DNA from 3 places in the Janthinobacterium sp. LPB2021202312-11-4 genome. Region 1 is predicted to be linked to each of the others. Evidence: predicted binding sites of a transcription regulator. Region 1 holds the regulator's gene; each other region holds the start of a gene.

Region 1 (7,146 bases):
ATGTCACGGATCATTTCTTCCGGCAGCTCGGTATGAACGCGCAGCGGAAAGGCGACGTTCTCGAACACGTCAAGATCGGTAAACAACGCGCCGCTCTGGAACAGCACGCCCATGTGCTTGCGCGCATCGAACAGGTCGCTGCGAGACAGTTTGGGCAGATTCTGACCGTTGACCCAGACTTCACCGCTGCTAGGCCGCAACTGTGCGCCCATCAGCCGTAACAGGGTGGTCTTGCCACACCCGGAAGGTCCCATGATGCCGGTGACCTTGCCGCGCGGGATACGGATATCGACGTTATTGAAAATGCTGCGCGTACCGCGCTTGAAGGTCAGTCCCTTCAGCTCGACCGCGTAGGCGTTATCGGCACTCATCTAAACTCCTTGCGATGCAGCCTCTCACTCGGACGCCTGGCTTTCTGACGAAAGCACATACCTCCCCGGGCAGGCCGAACTGGCGGCGAACTATATCACTGCAACGGCTCAGCGCCCAAGGCCCAAGCCGGGCCATGTTCAGCAACAGGACAGGGTAAAAGCTTCTATTTGGAGTGATTCAGTAACAGGGAATGACAAAGCACGACGAACTAGCGTGAGGGTTTCGATCATTACCGCTATAATCGCCGCCTTTTCATCGGGCTATACGATTCTGACATGAGCCAATCCAGCGACCTGATTCAATCGGCACAACGCACCATCCGCCTCGAAATGGAAGCCGTACAAGGCTTGCTGCCCCATATCGACGCGGATTTCGTACGCGCTTGCGAGATGATTCTGGCCAGCAAAGGCCGCGTGGTGGTGCTCGGCATGGGCAAATCGGGGCACATCGGCAACAAGATTGCCGCCACCCTGGCCAGTACTGGCACCACGGCCTTCTTCGTACACCCGGCCGAAGCCAGCCACGGCGACATGGGCATGATCACCCGCGACGACATCATCCTGGCGCTGTCGAACTCTGGCTCCACCAATGAAATCGTCACCCTGCTGCCGCTGATCAAGCGCCAGGGCATCCAACTGATCAGCATGACCGGCAACCCGGACTCACCGCTGGCCAGGGCTGCCGAGATCAACCTGAACGTCCACGTCGAGCACGAGGCCTGCCCGCTGAACCTGGCGCCGACCTCTTCGACCACCGCCGCGCTGGTCATGGGCGACGCCCTGGCCGTGGCGTTGCTGGAAGCTCGGGGCTTTACCGCTGAAGATTTCGCGTTCTCCCATCCTGGCGGCGCACTGGGCCGACGCCTGCTGCTGAAAGTGGAAACCGTCATGCACGCCGGCGCAGAGCTGCCGCAAGTGCAACGTGGCACCCTGCTCAAGGATGCTCTGATGGAAATGACCCGCAAGGGTCTGGGCATGACCGCCATCCTGGAAACCGACGGCAAACTGGCCGGGATCTTCACCGACGGCGATTTGCGCCGCACCCTGGACCGCACCATCGACATCCACCACACGACCATCGACGAAGTCATGACCGTGCACGGCAAAACCGCCCGTGCCGACATGCTGGCGGCCGAGGCGCTGAAAATCATGGAAGACCACCGAATCAACGCACTGGTAGTCGTGGACAAGGAAGACCGCCCGATCGGCGCCTTCAACCTCTCCGATCTGCTGCGTGCAGGAGTAATGTGATGACCACCGACCTGCTGCAACGCGGCAAACAGATCAAACTGGCGGTTTTCGACGTGGACGGCGTGCTCACTGACGGGCGCCTGTATTTCCTCGAAGACGGCAGCGAATTCAAGACGTTCAGCACCCTCGACGGCCAAGGCATCAAGATGTTGATGGCGGCCGGCGTACAGACCGCTATCATCAGCGGTCGCAAAACCCCGGTCGTCGAACGTCGAGCGAAAAACCTCGGCATCCCGCACCTTTATCAGGGGCGCGAAGACAAACTGGTCGTACTCGACGAGCTACTTGCCCAACTCAACCTAAGCTATGAGCAAGTCGCCTACCTCGGTGACGACCTGCCAGACCTGCCGGTGATTCGCCGCGTCGGGCTGGGCATGGCCGTGGCCAATGCCGCCAGTTTCGTGCGCGAACACGCCCACGGCGTCACCCAGGCCCGTGGTGGCGAGGGTGCCGCCCGGGAATTTTGCGAGCTGATCCTGAGCGCCCAGGGCCGCCTCGATGCGGCCAACGCCGCGTATTTGTGAGCCTATTATGTTTATCCTGAGCAAAAAGTTTCGCAGATTCCTGCTGTTCGGTTGCATCGCTGCGATATTTGCCGCGGTCGGCTACTGGAACATCAGCCCGGAACGCTTCCTCGACAAGCCAGTGGCCAAGGTCGATGAAAGCGCGATCGACTATTACGCCTTGAACGCCCACAGCGTTCAGTACCTGCCTGACGGCGGCCTTCAGTACGACTTGACGTCCGACAAGGTCGAGCACCTTAAGGCAAGCGATGTGACACTGCTGACCAACCCCGACCTGAATATGTACCGCGGCACCGAGTTCCCATGGCACGTCACCAGCTTGCGCGGTGAAGTGAACCCGGATGGCACTCAAGTGGAACTGATCGACTCGGTGCGTATTGCACGCACCGACGAAAAGAACCGCGAAATGATTGTTACCAGCACCCGCATGACAGTGTTCCCGCAGCAGCAATATGCGCAGACCGAGCAACCCGTTAGAATCGACGGCGCTGGCGGTGTATCGACTGGCAACGGAATGAAAGCGTATTTGAAAGAAAGCAGGATACACCTGCTATCGAACGTAAGAGGACAGTATGAGGCTCGTTAAAACTCTCCCTATTTTGCTCAGTCTGGGCGCAGCACTGGGAAGCGTGAGCGCCTGGGCTCTGCCGAACGATCAAGAGCAGCCTATCCGCATTCAGGCCGACGACGCCCAACTGGACGACAAGCAAGGCATCGCCACCTATAAAGGTGATGTGATCATTACTCAAGGCTCGATGAAGGTCACCGGCAACACCGTGACCATCACCCGCACCCCGACCGGTGACATCGACGTGGTGACCTCGGTGGGCAACCTTGCCTACTTCGAGCAACTGCAGACCGCCGGCGACACCAAGCCTGTTCAAGGCTGGGGCGTGACCATCCAGTATCACGCGGCGCAAAACCGCGTCGTACTGATCGACAAGGCGAAAGTTGTCGACAAGGACAACAACGTCACCCAAGGCGAGAAAATCGTCTACGACACGGTCAAGAAGCTGGCAAGCGCCGGTCGCGCCACGGGCAACAAGGTCACCGAATCGCGTCCGCGTATCGACATGGTGATCCAGCCCAAGCCGAAAACCGACGCGAAAAAGGCCCAGTAATGGCGACTCTGAAAGCTCAGCATCTGGCCAAGGCCTACAAAAGCCGCCAGGTCGTGCGTGACGTCAGCCTGTCGATCGACAGCGGTCAGATCGTCGGCCTGCTTGGCCCGAACGGCGCCGGCAAGACCACCTGCTTCTACATGATCGTGGGCCTGGTACAGGCGGATCAGGGGCGCGTATTGATCGACGACCTGGACGTCAGCCACCAGCCAATGCACGGTCGTGCAAAGGCCGGTATCGGCTATCTTCCGCAAGAAGCGTCGATCTTCCGCAAACTGTCGGTGGCCGACAACATCATGGCCATCCTCGAGACCCGCAAGGAACTCGACAAGGCCGGTCGCCGCAAGGAGCTGGAAAGCCTGCTGCAGGAGTTCCACATCAGCCACATCCGTGACAACCTCGGCATGAGCCTGTCCGGTGGCGAACGCCGCCGTGTGGAAATCGCCCGCGCCCTGGCCACCAACCCGAAATTCATCCTGCTCGACGAACCTTTCGCCGGCGTGGACCCGATTTCGGTCGGCGATATCAAGCAGATCATCCATCACCTCAAGGCCAAGGGCATTGGCGTGCTGATCACGGACCACAACGTCCGTGAGACCCTGGATATCTGCGAAACAGCCTACATCGTCAACGATGGCCAACTGATCGCCGAAGGTGACTCCGCCACCATCCTGGCCAACGAACTGGTCAAGGAAGTGTACCTGGGTCATGAGTTCCGCCTGTAAGCACTGAAGTGTCTGGCAGTTGTCCGAGCGCCGGTTTCGATAAAGCTTTTTTATTGTTACAGCGCTCTAGGCAAACGTTGCGGTTTCGGGCATATAATTTGCTTAAGTTTGGCGCTCCGGCGCCCTGTAGTGGATGGCGCATGTGCGCCGGCGAATAAGGTGTTAAGCCCCTGCCATGAAACCATCGCTAGTCTTGAGAATGGGCCAGCAGCTGACGATGACACCTCAGCTGCAACAGGCCATCCGCCTGCTCCAATTGTCGACCCTGGACCTGCAACAGGAAATCCAGGAGGCCCTGGAGTCCAATCCGATGCTCGAACGCCAGGAAGAAGGCGACGACTTCGATAACGCCGACCCCTTGGCCGACAAAGCCGAACAGCAACCCAACGCCGATGTTTCGGAACCCTCCTACCAGGAAACCGCCCCGACGGTGGATAACCTCGAGGAAGGCGACTGGAACGAGCGCATTCCCAACGAACTGCCCGTCGACACCGCATGGGAAGACGTCTACCAGACCAGCGCCAGCAGCCTGCCAAGCAACGATGACGACGAGTGGGACTTCACCACCCGCACGTCGGCCGGCGAAAGCCTGCAAAGCCATCTGCTGTGGCAATTGAACCTGGCGCCGATGTCCGACACCGATCGCCTGATCGCCGTAACCTTGATCGATTGCATCAACAATCAGGGCTACCTGGACGAAACCCTTGAGGAAATCCTCGAAGCCTTCGATCCGGAACTGGACATCGAACTGGACGAAATCGAAGCTGTCCTGCACCGCATCCAGCAATTCGAACCGGCCGGTATCGGCGCCCGCAACCTGGGCGAATGCCTGTTGCTGCAATTGCGCCAATTGCCCGCCAAGACACCTTGGCTGGCCGAGGCCAAACGCCTGGTCACCGATTACATCGACCTGCTCGGCAGCCGCGACTACAGTCAGTTGATGCGCCGCATGAAGCTCAAGGAAGATGAACTGCGCCAGGTGATTGAACTGGTCCAGAGCCTCAACCCCCGCCCAGGTTCGCAGATCGAGTCCAGTGAAGCCGAATACGTCGTCCCCGATGTGATCGTGCGCAAGGACAACGAGCGCTGGCTGGTCGAGCTGAATCAGGAATCAGTACCGAAGCTGCGGGTCAACGCCCAGTACGCCGGTTTCGTGCGCCGCGCCGACACCAGCGCCGACAACACCTTCATGCGTAACCAGTTGCAGGAAGCCCGCTGGTTCATCAAGAGCCTGCAAAGCCGCAACGAAACCCTGATGAAAGTGGCCACCCAGATCGTCGAACACCAGCGCGGCTTTCTGGAGTACGGCGACGAAGCGATGAAACCGCTGGTCCTGCATGACATCGCCGAAGCGGTGGGCATGCATGAGTCGACGATTTCACGGGTAACCACGCAAAAATTCATGCATACCCCACGGGGCATATATGAACTGAAATACTTTTTCTCCAGCCATGTCAGCACCTCTGAAGGCGGCGAATGCTCGTCCACGGCGATCCGCGCGATCATCAAAAAACTGGTTGCGGCGGAAAATCAGAAAAAGCCGTTGAGTGACAGCAAGATCGCTGGTTTACTGGAGGCACAAGGCATTCAGGTGGCTCGCCGCACCGTCGCCAAGTACCGCGAGTCCTTAGGGATCGCGCCTTCGAGCGAACGCAAGCGGTTGATGTAAGCCACGCCACAGCGTTCCAGTGGCAGGTACCTTTACCTGCCGCTTTATGCACTGGCAACGAAGGAGAAGCTGTATGCAAGTCAACATCAGTGGACACCAACTGGAAGTGACCGAACCCCTGCGCACCTACATCGGCGAAAAACTCGACCGATTAGAGAGGCATTTCGACAAGATCACCAACGTGCAAGTCACGATGACCGTCGAGAAGCTGCTGCAGAAAATCGAAGCCACGCTGCATATTCCCGGCGGAGAAGTGGTCGCCAATGCCGAGCATAACGACATGTATGCCGCCATTGACCTACTGACCGACAAGCTGGATCGCCAACTTAAAAAGCATAAGGAAAAGACCCAGAGCCTCCTCCAGGGCGCAACCGGTCGTTAACACTCCCAACCCATGATCCGACTTGAAAACATCCTGACCCCCGGCCGTTCTTTAGTGAACGTGCCGGGCGGCAGTAAAAAGAAAGCCCTCGAACAAATTGCCAACCTGATCGCCCGGGAAGTCCCGGATCTGGAGATGCAAGATGTCTTCGAGGCTCTGATTGCCCGTGAAAAACTTGGCTCCACCGGTTTTGGCAACGGCATCGCCATTCCCCACTGTCGCCTCAAAGGTTGCACCTCGCCCATCAGCGCCCTGATGCACCTTGATGCCCCTATCGATTTCGACGCCATCGACGGCGCCCCGGTTGACCTGCTGTTTGTCCTGCTCGTCCCGGAAGCGGCCACCGATGCGCACCTTGAGCTGCTGCGCCAGATCGCCAGCATGCTGGATCGCAAGGAAGTACGCGAAAAACTGCGCAGTGCCCCGAGCAACGAAGCCTTGTATCAGGTCGTCCTGAGCGAGCAAAACGGTCACTAATCATGCGCCTGATCATCGTCAGTGGCCGTTCCGGCTCAGGTAAAAGTACCGCGCTCGATGTGCTCGAGGACAACGGCTACTACTGCATCGACAACCTGCCCGCCGGCCTGCTGCCGGAGCTGGCCGAACGCGCGCTGATTCATACCGAACTGGCACAGCCGCTGGTCGCCGTGTCCATCGACGCGCGCAACCTGCCCAGCCACTTGTCACGATTTCCTGAATTGCTGGAAGAAGTCCGCAGCCGGCATATCCAGTGCGATGTGCTGTACCTGGACGCCGACGAAGAAACCCTGCTCAAGCGTTTTTCCGAAACCCGTCGTCGTCACCCGTTGAGCAACGCCAATCGCTCACTGGCCGAGGCGATCGAAGACGAGACCCAATTGCTGGGGCCGATCGCGGATTTGGCCGACCTGAAGATCAACACCACCAACCTGAACCTGTATCAGTTGCGCGATACCATCAAGCTGCGGCTGCTGAATCAGCCCGAGCCCGGTACGGCGTTCCTGATCGAGTCGTTCGGGTTCAAGCGCGGCATGCCCGTGGATGCCGATGTAGTGTTCGACGTGCGCTGCCTGCCCAATCCTTACTGGAAGCCGGAGCTACGCGCACAGTCAGGGCTTGATCTG
Region 2 (7,146 bases), on a different contig from region 1:
ACCAGCGGCCGGCGCTGGTAGATGCGGCAGAGGTTGTCTTCGTCAAGATTCCGGCAGGGGCCGACGTTGTACGCCGCGAAGGTGATGGCGACGTAAGCCTCAGTGGCACCACTACGAACCACCACCGAGCGGCGTTCGGCGTGTTCTCGCTGCAACAGCGGCAGGCCCAGGCCATTGCCCAGAAAGCCTTCGACCAGCACGATCACCTGGCCGCCATCGTTGGCCCACATGCGGGCTTCGGTCAGGGTCAGGGGTACGTGATGATCGGTGCAGCATTTGCCGCAGCCTACGCAGGAAAACGTCGTATTCATTGGTCGATCGGTCGCCGGTAAGGGTGTGAAGTGGCGACAGAAAGCCACCGCCAGGGCTGCACTCGAAGCAAGTTATGCGCCACTCACGGCTTTTTCGCGGTGGGGCGGATGGAGTCCCATTCGGTCACGTAAGCGGTTTTGCTCGCTTTGTTGTACAGGCACAACTCAGTGCCTTGCTGACCCTTCATGTGCTTTTGCGGGTATTGGCCTTGGAGCAGGAGCGCGGTGTAGCCGACCCGGTCGTCGAATTGTGCGGCGGTGCCGACGGGTTTGGCGTTTTTCAGGCCGCTGGCCTTGGTGCAACTGCTAAGCACGGCTTTGTCGTAGGCGGCCCAGGCGTCGGGGCTGGAGGCGTGGGCCTGGGTGGTGAGTGCGGTGAGGATGAGCAGCAGAGCGGTGAGTTTCATCAGGGGCATCCTTGTGCGTGTTGGCCAGGGTTGGAGTATGCCTCAAGCGTTTCGAATGGCCGACACCGCCAAGATCGCAGCCTTCGGCAGCTCCTACCGTTGGAATGCGATCCTCCGTAGGAGCTGCCGGAGGCTGCGATCTTTTAACGGTATCAGGCCGGCACTAATTCCCGGCGAGCCACCCACATCCCGGCACTTTCATACAATCAGGCGTCGTGCCTGGGCGGCGAGGGTGAGTAGCAGCGTGATGAGTTTCATTGGGGGCATCCTTGTGCGTGCTGGCCAAGGTTGGAGTATGCCCCAAGCGTTTCGAATGGCCGACACCGCCAAGATCGCAGCCTTCGGCAGCTCCTACCGTTGGAATGCGATCCTCCGTAGAAGCTGCCGAAGGCTGCGATCTTTTAACGGTATCAGGCCGGCACTAATTCCCGGCGAACCACCCGCATCCCGGCACTTTCATACAAACAGGCGTCGGGCCTGGGCGGTGAGGGTGAGTAGCAGAAGGGGCATCCTTGTGCGTGTTGGCCAGGGTTGGAGTATGCCCCAAGCGTTCCGAATGGCCGACACCGCCAAGATCGCAGCCTTCGGCAGCTCCTACCGTTGGAATGCGATCCTCCGTAGGAGCTGCCGAAGGCTGCGATCTTTTAACGGTATCAGGCCGGCACTAATTCCCGGCGAACCACCCACATCCCGTCACTTTCATACAATCAGGCGTCGGGCCTGGGTGGTGAGGGTGAGTAGCAGAAGGGGCATCCTTGTGCGTTTCGGCCAGGGTTGGAGTATGCCCCAAGCGTTTCGAATGGCCGACACCGCCAAGATCGCAGCCTTCGGCAGCTCCTACCGTTGGAATGCGATCTTCCGTAGGAGCTGCCGAAGGCTGCGATCTTTTAACGGTATCAGGCCGGCACTAATTCCCGGCGAACCACCCGCATCCCGGCGTTTTCATACAATCGCTGCGCCCGAAGGTTGTCCTCCAGCACTTTCAAATCGACAAAGCCTTCGCGGCGCTGCTGAAACACTTTGAAAGCATGTAGCAGCAACGCATGACCGAGTCCCAGGCGCTGGGCGCGAGGATGCACCACCAGATTCTTGATGTAGGCGCTGGTCCAGCACTGACAAACGCCGACGACACCTTGGTCATCTAGGGCGATGAAACACAGGCTCGGATCGTATTCCGGATCGGTCTCAAAACGCCGCTGCCAGACGTCGAGCGCCGGCACGCGACCGCCGCCTTCGCGATAACCGAGCGCCATCAACTGATGCACGGCTTCGGCGAGTTCGGGGCGGTATTGGCTCAGTTCAACGCCGCTGGGCCAGGCGATGGCTGGCACCGCCTCGGTGAGGTCGCGGCGCATTAAAAAGCAAAAGTCCTCGGCCAACTCAGTGTCCCTGTTCGGCGACAGCCTTGGCGGCTTCGATCAGGCATTTGGTCAGTTCTGGCGAAGAGAACTTGGTCAGCACCGCGTTGGCCCCGGCCAGACGGGCCTTTTCGCTGTTCATCGCGCTGTCCAGCGAGGTGTGCAGCAGCACGTAGAGGTGCGAGAAGTCCGGGGTTTCGCGCAGGGTGCGGGTGAAGGCGTAGCCGTCCATTTCCGACATTTCGATGTCCGAGACGATCAGGTTGATCTGCTGGGCGGTGCCTTGCAGGTCCAGCAGGCAGTCGATGGCTTCCTTGGCGCTGCGGGCGGTGTGGCATTGCAGGCCGAGGTTGCGCAGGGTGTGCACCGATTGTTGCAGCGCGGTCTGGCTGTCGTCGACCACCAGAATCCGCGCGTTACCGAGGACTTCGGCGTCTTCCATGCTCAGTTCGGTCGGGGCGGTTTCGATCTGCGCCGGGGCGATGCCGTGGATGACTTTTTCGATGTCCAGCACTTGCACCAGCACGCCATCGACCGAGGTCACGCCAGTGATGTACGAACGCACGCCGCCAGAGCCGAAGGGTGGCGGGCGGATGTCGGTGGTCAGGCAGTGGACGATCTTGCTCACCGCTTGAACGTGCAGGCCCTGTTTGGAGCGGCTGACGTCGGTGACGATCAGGCAGCCGCCGTTCGGGTCTTCCAGCGGTCGCTCGCCAATGGCGCGGCTCAGGTCGATCACCGACAACGACGCGCCGCGCAGGGTGGCGATGCCTTTGACGTGTGGATGCGACTCCGGCAGCTTGGTCAGCGGCGGGCAAGGGATGATTTCACTGACTTTCAGCAGGTTGATCGCCATCAGCTTGCCGCTGCGCAAGGTAAACAGAAGAAGCGAAAGTGAATCTGCGCGGGCTTTGGTGGTGGACATAAAAACCTTCTTTGGAGAAAGGTGATGGGCGAGTGGAACATCGCCAAAAGCTATTGATGCCGGGTTATCGACTTGATGGGAGCAGGCTTTAGCAGCAATAGATGTGGGGTGGATCAAAAGATCGCGGTCTTCGGCAGCTCCTACAGGGAAATGTGATCGGCGCAGGAGCTGCCGAAGGCTGCGATCTTTGGTTATTTCATCCCCAATCTCTTGGCCATGCGCCCCAGGTTCGCTCGATCCAAGCCTAGCTCACGGGCCGCGCTCGCCCAATTGTTGTGGTGGCGTTCCAGACAAGCGTTGATCAATTGCCGCTGATACTCCTCGGTCGCCGCGCGCAAGTCACCCGAGACCAACGTCACCGGGCTGACGGCCGGTTGCTCGGCAGGCCGTTCGACGGTGCCGTGGGGCAAGTCGAGGTCCGCTGCGCTCAGGCTGAGAATCTTCGGCCGTTCCTTGCAGTTGCCCAGGGCTTTCAACGCGCTGCGGCCGATCAAGTGCTCCAGTTCCCGCACATTTCCCGGCCACGGATACGCGAGCAGCGCCGCTTGGGCATCGCTGTTCAGGCGCAGGCTGTTGAGGCCCATGCGCGAGCGGTTCTGTTCGAGAAAGAAGCCGCTGAGCAGCAACACATCCCGCCCGCGATCCCGCAGCGCCGGCACCAGCAGCGGGTACACGCTCAGGCGATGATAGAAGTCGGCGCGGTAGCGGCCGCTGCGCACTTCTTCGGCGAGGTCGCGGTTGGTCGCCGCGATCAGCCGCACATCGACCTGATGTTCCTTGTCCGAGCCCAGCCGCTGCAATTGGCCGCTTTGCAGCACCCGCAAGAGTTTGGCCTGCACGGTGAGGGACAACTCGCCGACTTCATCGAGGAATAACGTACCGCCATTGGCCAGTTCGAACTTGCCGCGCCGGTCATTCAGCGCCCCGGTGAACGCGCCGCGCACGTGGCCGAACAGCTCGCTCTCGACCAGCGTGTCCGGCAGAGCCGCGCAGTTGAGGCTGATGATCGGTTTGTCGGCACGCGGGGACGCGGCGTGGATCGCCTGGGCCACCAGTTCCTTGCCGACCCCGGTTTCCCCGGTGATCAGCACGGTCAGGTCGCTGCCGCCCACCAGATTGATTTCTTCCACCAGGTGTTTGTGGGTCTTGCTCTGGCCGATCATCTCGCGGTTCTGCTGGCCGCTGGCCTGACGGTAGACCTCGGCGCGCTGGTGTTCGTCTTCGGCGCGATTGGCCAGCCGTTCGATGCGCTCGGCGGCGTTGACGGTGGCGGCGGCGAGGCTGGCGAACGCTTGCAAGGCGTCCAGTTCGATGGGCTCGAAGCGCTCCGGGTCCAGGGCATCGAGGGTCAGCAGGCCCCACGGGCGTTCATCGATAAACAGCGGGCAGCCCATGCAGTCATGGACTTCCAGATGTTCGTCGAGGCCATCGACCAAGCCGTCATAGGGGTCGGGCAAATCGCTGTCGGCGGCGAAACGGGTTGGGCCGGGGCTGCTGAGCAACGCTTCGAAACGCGGGTGTTCGCTGACTTTGAAACGTCGGCCCAGGGTGTCGGTGCTCAAGCCGTCCACCGCCAGCGGCACCAGCCAATCGCCATCAAGGCGCAGCAGGGCGGCGGCGTCGCAGGGCAGCAGGGCGCGCATGGCTTCGAGCAGGCGTCGATAACGCTCGCCTTCGGGCAGTTCGCGGGACAGGTCGGAGACCAGGGGCAGCAGGGCGGTGAGCAGGGATTTTGCAGTCATAGTGACTCCATGTAGTCGGCAGGACTATAAAGCACTGTGTGTCGATATGACTACGAACAGTTCAAGTTACTGATTTTTAAGGTTTTAAATCTTGGCATGGAAACTGATAAGTAAAGGGTATTCACATAAAAGCTCAGGAGTCGCCCTAATGCTTAGCGTTCAAGACCGTGCCATCGTCAAATCCACCGTGCCGCTGCTGGAAAGCGGTGGCGAAGCGCTGATCACTCACTTCTACCGCATGATGCTCTCCGAATACCCGGAAGTCCGCCCACTGTTCAACCAGGCCCACCAGGCCAGCGGCGATCAGCCCCGTGCCCTGGCCAACGGCGTGCTGATGTATGCGCGGCACATCGACCAACTCGACCAGTTGGGCGATCTGGTGGCGAAGATCATCAATAAACACGTGGCCCTGCAAATCCTCCCGGAACACTACCCGATTGTCGGTACCTGTCTGCTGCGGGCGATTGCCGAAGTGCTGGGCGAAGAAATCGCCACGCCTGAAGTCATCGCGGCATGGGGCGCGGCTTACGGTCAATTGGCCGATATTCTGATCGGTGCCGAAACCAGCATCTACGATCAGAAAGAGCAGGCACCGGGCGGCTGGCGCGGGGCGCGGGAGTTCATCGTTGCCGGCAAGGTCGAGGAAAGTGCGGAAATCATCTCGTTCTACTTCGAACCGGCCGACAAAGGTCCGATCCTCGCCGCTGAGCCGGGCCAGTACATCGGCATGAAACTGATCCTCGACGGTGAAGAGATTCGTCGTAACTATTCACTGTCGTCGCTGACTTCCCAATCGGACAACGGCCAGTACCGCATCAGCGTCAAACGCGAAACCGGCGGCCGGGCCTCCAACCATTTGCACGATCAACTACATGTCGGCGCGAGCATCCAGCTGTTTCCGCCCTCGGGCGAGTTCACCCTGACCGCCAGCGACAAACCGCTGGTGTTGATCAGCGGCGGTGTGGGCATTACCCCGACCCTGGCGATGCTCGAAGCGGCGCTGGCGACCGAGCGGCCGGTCCACTTTATTCACTGTGCCCGTAACGGCAGCGTGCATGCGTTCCGTGACTGGATCGACGGGTTGGCCGCGCGTCATCCGCAGCTCAAGCGCTTCTATTGCTACGCCGAAGACGATGGCGTGAGCCCGGCGGCGGACAAGGTCGGGTTGTTGAGTCAGGAACAACTGGGCGCGTGGTTGCCGCAGCAGCGCGACCTGGACGCTTACTTCCTCGGGCCGAAGGGCTTTATGGCGGCGATCAAGCGTCACCTCAAAGCGCTGGGCGTGCCGGAGAAGCAGAGCCGTTATGAGTTTTTTGGGCCGGCTTCTGCGCTTGAGTAAGTCGATGTGATGGGGTGAACCCGCAAAGATCGCAGCCTGCGGCAGCTCCTACAGGGATCGCATATACCCGTAGGAGCTGCCGCAGGCTGCGATCTTTTGATCTTGTTGTTCAAAACTTAATCCCTTCTTAACCGGCCTATCGTCTATTCCCCGACATCTACCGGCGCGCACCTGGCTCTCAACCGTCACGGTCTGCGTGTAGACTTCCGGCAATCGATATCTAGAAGGGAAACGCGATGAGTGACGAAACAATGCGGCTGGGCCGTGAGCGGCGCTTTCTGGTTTTGCTGGGCATCATCTGCCTGGCGCTGATCGGTGGGGCGCTGTACATGCAGGTGGTTCTGGAAGAGGCGCCGTGCCCGCTGTGTATCCTGCAGCGCTATGCCTTGTTACTGATCGCGCTCTTCGCCTTTATCGGCGCGGCCATGCGCACCCGCCGCAGCATTACGGTGTTTGAGGTGCTGGTGGTGATCAGCGCACTCGGTGGCGTCGCAGCGGCCGGGCATCACGTTTATACCCAGTTCTACCCGGCGGTCAGCTGCGGCATTGATGTGCTGCAACCGATTGTCGATGGCTTGCCGCTGGCGAAGATTTTCCCGCTGGTGTTCCAGGTCGACGGCTTCTGCTCCACGCCGTATCCGCCGATCCTCGGCCTGTCGCTGGCGCAGTGGGCGCTGGTGGCGTTTGTGCTGGTGGTGGTGCTGGTGCCGTTACTGGTGTCGCGTAACCGCAAGGCAATCCGCTAACCCGTCGCGTTAAAAAAGCGCCCCGGTTCTCGTAAAGAGGACCGGGGCGTTTTGCGTTTCAGGGCTCTGGCAAAAGACCTTGATTGAAAACAAGGAGAGGGGTGTGACGTGTGCGACATGTTGTCACAGCTCGAGTGTCGCAAGGCATTACAAGCGCTCGAATTGGTGCATAGCTAAGCAATGAAACGAGCGGCTCGGGGCGTCCGTCCATTCAAGCGCTGTCACGGGTAAACAGGCAGTTTTAACAGGCCCCGGCGAACCGCTGGAACCCTGCCATGTCGGGGGTTTGGCAGGGGTGGGGGAAGGCAAAGCGCCATG
Region 3 (7,146 bases), on a different contig from region 1:
GGCAAGGAAGCGACCGGCTATTCGCCCTCGACCGTGATTTACCAATACCTGGAGGAGGGCGCCAGTTACCCGCTGACGGACTTTCTGCTGCGCATCGAAAGCGCACTGAACAACGCCTCGGAACGGGTCAAGCAGGTCAAGGGCTTCTATTGCAGCTCGGCGATGGACACCTTGAGTTCGCTCAAGGGCCAGGCCAGCTATCTCGTCGAGCCCGATCACGCGATCGGGCATGTGGAGGTTCTGGCCATGCGCACCGAAGGCGCCGGCCAGGTGATCGGTGCGGGCTGGAGTTCATTCTGATTCATCGATTTTCCCTTAACCCTTTTCGTTACCGAGTACCGGAGCGCGTCATGACCAGCCACCTCACATCCATCAAACCCGCCCACCACAGCGTGATCGTCGTCGGCGGCGGTCAGGCCGGGCTATCGGCCAGCTATTACTTGCAACAGGAGGGCGTCGATCACCTGGTGCTGGAAAAGCACAGCGTGACCCACGCCTGGCGTAATCAGCGCTGGGATGCTTTCAGCCTGGTGACGCCCAACTGGCAGTGCGCATTGCCGGGCTACACCTACACCGAGGACTTCAAGGGCACTGACCCACACGGCTTTATGAAGAAGGATGAGATCAACGAGTACCTGGCCGGCTTCGTCAAATCGGTGAATGCGCCGGTCCGTGAAGGCGTCGCCGTGCAACGGGTGGTTCCTCGCGCCGTGGGTGGCTTCGAGGTGCACACCTCCAAAGGTGAGTTCACCGCCGATCAGGTGATTGTCGCGTCGGGCGGTTATCACACGCCGATCATCCCGCGCCTGGCCGAGCGTTTGCCGGCAAGCATTCACCAGCTCCACTCCGAGCAATACCGCAATCCCCAAGCATTGCCCACCGGCAATGTGCTGGTGGTCGGTTCCGGTCAGTCGGGTGCGCAAATCGCCGAAGATCTGCACCTGGCCGGTCGCAAGGTCTATCTGGCAGTTGGTGACGCACCGCGTTGCGCGCGTTTTTACCGGGGCCGGGACGTGGTCGACTGGCTGGCGGAAATGGGCTACTACGACATCGGCGTCGACACCCATCCGCTGCGTGAAGGCGTGCGCGACAACACCAATCACTACGTCACGGGGCGCGATGGTGGGCGGGACATCGACCTGCGCAACTTCGCTCGTGAAGGCATGCAGTTGTTCGGTCGTCTTGACGGGTTGCAGGGCACTCGCTTGCAGTTTGCGAACAACCTGGCGGAAAACCTCGACAGCGCCGACGCGGTCTATAACCGGATCAATGGCTCGATCGACAAGTACATCGAGCAGCACTCGATCGATGCGCCGCCCGGCGAGCGTTATCAGCCGAGCTGGACGCCCGAGCAAGAGCGCAGCGAGCTGGACCTTGAGGCCGAAGGCATCACCAGCATCATCTGGTGCATCGGCTTCAGCCCGGACTTCACTTGGGTCGAGGCCCCAGTCTTCAACGGTCGCGGCCATCCCGGGCACAAGCGCGGGGTCACGGCGCAGCCTGGGTTGTACTTCCTCGGATTGCCATGGTTATACACCTGGGGGTCTGGACGTTTCTCCGGAGTGGCCCAGGATGCCCGGTACCTGGTGGATCAAATGGTGGCGTCGCACATTCAGCCCAAGCTGCATTCCGGCCAGAAAGCCTGACGCCGAGCGGCTGGAAAATTGGCTGCGGGGGCAAGGCAGGTCGACGCGTCGTGCACTCTTATAAAGCCCCGGCGCCGCGACTTGCACTAACCCAAGGCAAACAGCGGCGCCGATTTCATCGGTCCGGAGCATTCGAATCTTCAGCCATAACCGCCAATCCAGGGTGTGCGGCCCAGTAAAACGGCGCTGCGAGCCCCGGTAGCGGGGCCGCTCATGAATCACTGGCACAAACACTGCATAGACCCCACCAAGGCCCGCCATTAACGCAATAGAAGGGCCGCCCAACCGGTCAACGACGATCAGGTCATGGGCAACATCGGTGGATCAGGCATAGACGTCTGGTTTCGACACCGCAAAAGAACAGGCAAAGACGCCTGGAACCGCAAGGTTTCAGGCGTTTTTTTTTGCTTTTTGAACCGTGATTGGCTGTGAATGGGTGCCTCTATGAATTCCAATGTTGCCGCGTTGAACAAACTGCAAACGCTGATCGTGATCGGCAATGGCATGGTCGGACATCATTGTGTCGAGCAACTGATCGAGCGCGGAGCGCTGGAGCACTATCGGCTGCACGTCTTCAGCGAAGAGCCGATGCGTGCCTACGACCGTGTGCACCTTTCCGAATACTTCACCGGTCGCGACGCCGAGTCGCTGGCGCTGTCCGAGGCGTCGCTGTACCAGACGCCCGGTGTCACCTTGCATTTGGGCGTGCCGGTGCTGGAAATCGACCGGGTTCGGCGCGAAGTGATTACCGCGCAAGGGTGTGTCGGCTACGACAAATTGGTCCTGGCCACCGGTTCCTACCCGTTTGTGCCGCCAATTGAAGGTGCCGAGGGCGATTCGCGGCTGGTGTACCGCACCCTTGAAGACCTTGACGCGATCCGTGCCGCAGCGGCCAACGCCCGGCGTGGCGTGGTGGTGGGCGGTGGCTTGCTCGGCCTTGAAGCCGCCAATGCGCTGAAAAGCCTGGGGCTGGAAGCACATGTGGTGGAGTTCGCGCCGCGCTTGATGCCGGTGCAACTGGATGACCTCGGCGGGTTTGCGCTCAAGACCCAGATCGAACGGCTGGGCGTGGGTGTGCACCTGTCCCGCGCCACTCAATCGATCAGCCCGGGCGAGCAGTACCGCTACCGGATGAATTTTGCCAATGACGAATTCCTTGAAACCGACCTGATCGTGTTCTCCGCCGGTATCCGTGCCCAGGATGCGCTGGCCCGGCAAAGTGCCTTGGAGATCGGTCCGCGCGGCGGTGTCGTGGTGGACGGCCAGTGCCTGACCAGCGACCCGAATATCTACGCCATCGGCGAGTGTGCGTCCTGGAATGGCAGCGTGTTTGGCCTGGTCGCGCCGGGTTACCAGATGGCCCGTGGCGTCGCCGCCCAGTTGTGCAACGAGGTGGCCGAGCCCTTCATTGGCGCGGACATGTCGACCAAACTCAAACTGCTGGGGGTCGATGTCGGTTCTATCGGCGATGCCCACGCCCATACGCCGGGCGCCCGCAGCTATCAGTTTATCGACGAGGCCAGCGCCAGTTACCGGCGCCTGGTGGTGGATGCCAGTGGCAAGCACGTGCTCGGCGCGGTGCTGGTCGGGGACAACAGTTACTACGACACGCTGCTGCAATACATGCAGAACGCGATTGCGTTGCCGTCGGAGCCGGCCAGCCTGATTCTGCCGTCGTCCGAAGGCGCACCGACCCTCGGCCCGGGCGCGTTGCCCGAATCGGCGACGGTCTGCTCCTGCCACAACGTCACCAAAGGCTCGATCTGCTCGGCCATCGATGGCGGCTGCACCGACCTCGGCCTGCTCAAGGCGCAAACCAAGGCCTGCACCGGTTGCGGCGGTTGCGCCGGCCTGCTCAAGCAAGTCTTCGAGCATGAACTGATTGCCCGTGGCGTCAGTGTCGACAAGAGCCTGTGCGAACACTTCGCCTACACCCGCCAGGAACTCTATGCCTTGGTGCGGGTAGAAGGGTTGATCACCTTCGAAGAACTGCTGGCCAAGCACGGCCGTGGCCATACCGGTTGCGACGTGTGCAAGCCGGCGGTGGGCTCGATCCTCGCCTCGTGCTGGAACCAGCCGATCATGGACACCTCACTGGTGCCGTTGCAGGACACCAACGACACCTTCATGGCCAACATGCAGAAAAACGGCACGTACTCCGTGGTACCGCGCATCCCCGGCGGCGAGATCACCGCTGACAAACTGATCGCGATTGGCGTGGTGGCGAAGAAATACGACCTCTACACCAAAATCACCGGCGGCCAGCGTATCGACCTGTTTGGCGCACAGTTGCATGAGTTGCCGGACATCTGGAGCGAGCTGATCGAGGCCGGCTTCGAAACCGGCCACGCCTACGGCAAATCGACGCGCACGGTGAAGTCCTGCGTTGGCAGCACCTGGTGCCGTTACGGCGTGCAGGACAGCGTGAAAATGGCCCTGCTGATCGAGGACCGTTACAAGGGCCTGCGTTCGCCACACAAACTCAAATTCGCGGTGTCCGGTTGCGCCCGTGAATGCGCCGAAGCCCAGAGCAAGGACGTGGGCGTGATCGCCACCGAGAAAGGCTGGAACCTGTACATCGCCGGCAACGGCGGCATGCGTCCGCGTCACGCCGAGTTGTTCGCCACCGACCTGGACGATGAAACCCTGATCCGCTACATCGACCGCTTCCTGATGTTCTACATCCGCACCGCCGACAAATTGCAGCGCACCTCAGTCTGGCGCGAAAGCCTGGAGGGCGGTCTGGATTACCTGACCGAGGTGATCATCAACGACAGCCTCGGCCTGGGAGACGAACTCGAAGCGCAGATGCAGCTCGTGGTCGATCGCTACGAATGCGAGTGGGCCAACGCCCTCAAAGACCCGGAAAAACTCAAGCGCTTCCGCACTTTCGTCAACGATAAACGCCCGGACCCGGACATCCACTTTGTCCAGGAGCGCGGTCAACGGCGCCCGATCATGGCCGCCGAACTCAACCTGATTCCCGTCACCGAGGAGATTGCCTGATGAGCCAGACCACTACCCGACGCATTGCAACCCTGGAAACCGCCCGGGCCTGGACAACGGTGTGCCAGCAACAGGACCTGGTGAGCAACTCCGGTGTCGTCGTCTGGCACGACGGCGCCCAGGTGGCGCTGTTCTACCTGCCAGGCGCCGAGGGCAAGACCCTCTACGCGATTGACAACCATGACCCGCAATCCGGGGCGAATGTGATCGGCCGTGGTTTGGTGGGGAGCATCAAGGGCGATCTGGTGGTGGCGTCACCGATCTACAAGCAACATTTCCGTCTGGAGGACGGCAGTTGCCTGGAGTACCCGCAACAACGTCTGCGGGTCTGGCCGGTGCGCTTGAACGAGGGCGTTGTGGAAGTCGGATCGGACTGAGAGGGCGGCCGGGCTTCGTCCTTGAAGCCCGGCACTCACGACTGGTCCGCTGCGCTACTCGGTTTGCAGCAGCAGATGCACGTCAATGGTGGGGTTGCCCATCAGCTTCTGCGGGAACCGGTCGCCGATGAAATCCTTGTCCACCGGTTCGACCCAGACGCTGAGCGTGCCGCCGAGCACCTCTGACATCGGCAATTCGAAGTCGAATTGCGTGACGGCGTTGGCCACGCAGTTGGCGCACGTCTGGACTTCCACCGGTTGAAACAGTGAGCGGGTGGCGATCGTCCTGCCGTCCTTCTGCAAATGCACCCAGAAGCTGCCGGGGATTTTCAAGCGATTGATGCCGCTGACCCGCACGTTGACCCGATTGGCTTCGACGGTGAAGGCCTTGGACGCGGCGAGTGTGCGCTGGGTCTTGGGCAGGAAATCAACGTTCGAGGCGGTCGCTGGCGGGCCATAGTCGATGTCGAGCTGATTCACCGAGTCGATGATCGCCAGGGTGTTGAGTTCTGGCGGGTTGCTGGTGAACGGGTTCAACGCCTGAAGTGCGGCATCGTTGAAAATCTGGTAGCTGAGGGCGTCAGTCGTTTCATTGATGGTGGTGAGCAGGCCATGCAGGTCGGTGGCCAGCATCTTTTTCTGCCATTCCCAGAACACCCTGTCCCAGTTGCAATGGAAGAACCAGAACACCGGGTCGAAAGCAGCCACTTCTTGGTGCTGCATGGTCAGGCCAATCGAGTTATGGCCACTGTCGTGGGCGGAAATGATGGTGTTGTGGGCGGCCCCGGACCAGTACCCGTGGAAGTCCTCCCAATCGGTCTTGCTCATGGCTCGATTGACGTCGTCGGTCACGCCGCTTTGCAGCAGGTTCTGAGCAATCTGCTCATAGCTGAAACGCGTCGTGACGTAGCCTTCGGGGTAGTTGTCGCCGACCGCTTGCGGCAGCACGTATTGGTCGAAGGGCGCGCTTTTGAGCACGTCGGGGAACGGAGTTGTGATGTCCCAGTAGGGCAGGGTCACGTTCTCGCAGCCGGGCACTGACCTCAGGGCATTTTCGAAACTGACCAGGTACGCCCGATGCCAGGGGTTGTAGCCCGGGACGTGGTGCATGCAAAAGGTATTGGGGGCTGGAAACCAGTGATAGCCGGCCTGTACGAAGAAACCGTTCGGGTCGTCGGGGGCCTTGGCCAGGATCGCCGAAAACGCTTGTTTGAGCAGGTCAAGTTCCTGGCTGGACAGCGTCGTGACGTCCTTGCGAACCCTGCCGGCAGGTGCCACAGCGCTGAGCAGCGTGCGCGCGTCGAACTCTACGACATTGGCACTGGTGGCAGGCACCCCTTTGGGGTAGCCGTTGTTCATCCAGTTGAGAAACGTGCTGACCCAATCGGCCGTCCAGGGTCGTCCCGGCGGCATATTCCCCGTCGCCACTTGTTGGTAGATGTTGCCGGCATGGTTCATCACCGCTTCATAGCTGGCGAGGTCGAGGCCTTGCCTGGCCATGTGCTCCCGGTCTTCGGTGGTGAACATGTCGCGGATCTGCGCGTACCAGGTGGGGTTGCTGACAGGTGCTGTTGTGGAGGTAGTGGTCATGCCCGACTCCTTGTCGTCTTTCGTGCAAAGGGATAACCCATCAGTGCTGACGGGTGTCCGACGGTTGATGGGTGGCGTGCTTCATGCCGGCCATGCCAATGCCGCCGCCGCTGGCATTGAGGTCGGGAACGATCTGGATATTGGTCATCATGCCGCCGTCCTCGTGGTCGAGGATGTGGCAGTGGATGACGAACTCGCCGATGTAGCGGTCGTAGTGCGTGCGAACCAGTACCTGGTAATCGTTCTGCACGAAAATCGTGTCCTTGAACTCATGCCACATCCCGCAATACTGGTTTTGCAGGCCCAGTTCATCGGCCGGCACCAGGCACTCGCCGTTGGCACCGAAGATGCTTTTGGGCTTCTCGCCGGGCTTGGCGTAGAGCACATCCATCACCTGGAACGGGTTGACGTGAATGTGAAAGATATGGGGCTCGACTTGCGAGCTCAGTACCCAATCGTCCGTGGTGTTGACCTGGCGAGTGAAGTCGATGCGGTCCGGGTCATAGGATTTGTAGTTGATGTAAAAG

The links. Region 1 encodes sigma-54, which starts transcription at its own class of promoters, with help from an activator protein. Its sites were predicted from a motif close to TGGCANGNAANCTGCTTT; they were not measured.
Region 2: the regulator sigma-54 is predicted to act here: its motif matches at 4,836-4,853, upstream of hmpA (NO-inducible flavohemoprotein).
Region 3: the regulator sigma-54 is predicted to act here: its motif matches at 1,869-1,886, upstream of nirB (nitrite reductase large subunit NirB).

What each region holds. Positions count from the first base shown of each region.
Region 1 covers NZ_JBAGKV010000016.1:140,200-147,345, reverse strand. The annotation lists gene V5E99_RS18285 (ATP-binding cassette domain-containing protein) at 1-371, opposite strand, end outside; gene V5E99_RS18280 (KpsF/GutQ family sugar-phosphate isomerase) at 648-1,622, shown strand; gene V5E99_RS18275 (KdsC family phosphatase) at 1,622-2,146, shown strand; gene lptC (LPS export ABC transporter periplasmic protein LptC) at 2,154-2,732, shown strand; gene lptA (lipopolysaccharide transport periplasmic protein LptA) at 2,776-3,267, shown strand; gene lptB (LPS export ABC transporter ATP-binding protein) at 3,267-3,992, shown strand; gene V5E99_RS18255 (RNA polymerase factor sigma-54) at 4,168-5,661, shown strand; gene hpf (ribosome hibernation-promoting factor, HPF/YfiA family) at 5,735-6,043, shown strand; gene ptsN (PTS IIA-like nitrogen regulatory protein PtsN) at 6,056-6,520, shown strand; gene rapZ (RNase adapter RapZ) at 6,523-7,146, shown strand, end outside.
Region 2 covers NZ_JBAGKV010000011.1:144,706-151,851, forward strand. The annotation lists gene V5E99_RS14330 (YkgJ family cysteine cluster protein) at 1-311, opposite strand, end outside; gene V5E99_RS14335 (hypothetical protein) at 395-718, opposite strand; gene V5E99_RS14340 (GNAT family N-acetyltransferase) at 1,615-2,073, opposite strand; gene V5E99_RS14345 (chemotaxis protein CheV) at 2,099-3,001, opposite strand; gene norR (nitric oxide reductase transcriptional regulator NorR) at 3,193-4,743, opposite strand; gene hmpA (NO-inducible flavohemoprotein) at 4,892-6,082, shown strand; gene V5E99_RS14360 (disulfide bond formation protein B) at 6,319-6,828, shown strand.
Region 3 covers NZ_JBAGKV010000021.1:19,889-27,034, forward strand. The annotation lists gene V5E99_RS21170 (MSMEG_0570 family nitrogen starvation response protein) at 1-300, shown strand, start outside; gene V5E99_RS21175 (MSMEG_0569 family flavin-dependent oxidoreductase) at 351-1,646, shown strand; gene nirB (nitrite reductase large subunit NirB) at 2,091-4,652, shown strand; gene nirD (nitrite reductase small subunit NirD) at 4,652-5,029, shown strand; gene V5E99_RS21190 (tyrosinase family protein) at 5,084-6,619, opposite strand; gene V5E99_RS21195 (multicopper oxidase family protein) at 6,660-7,146, opposite strand, start outside.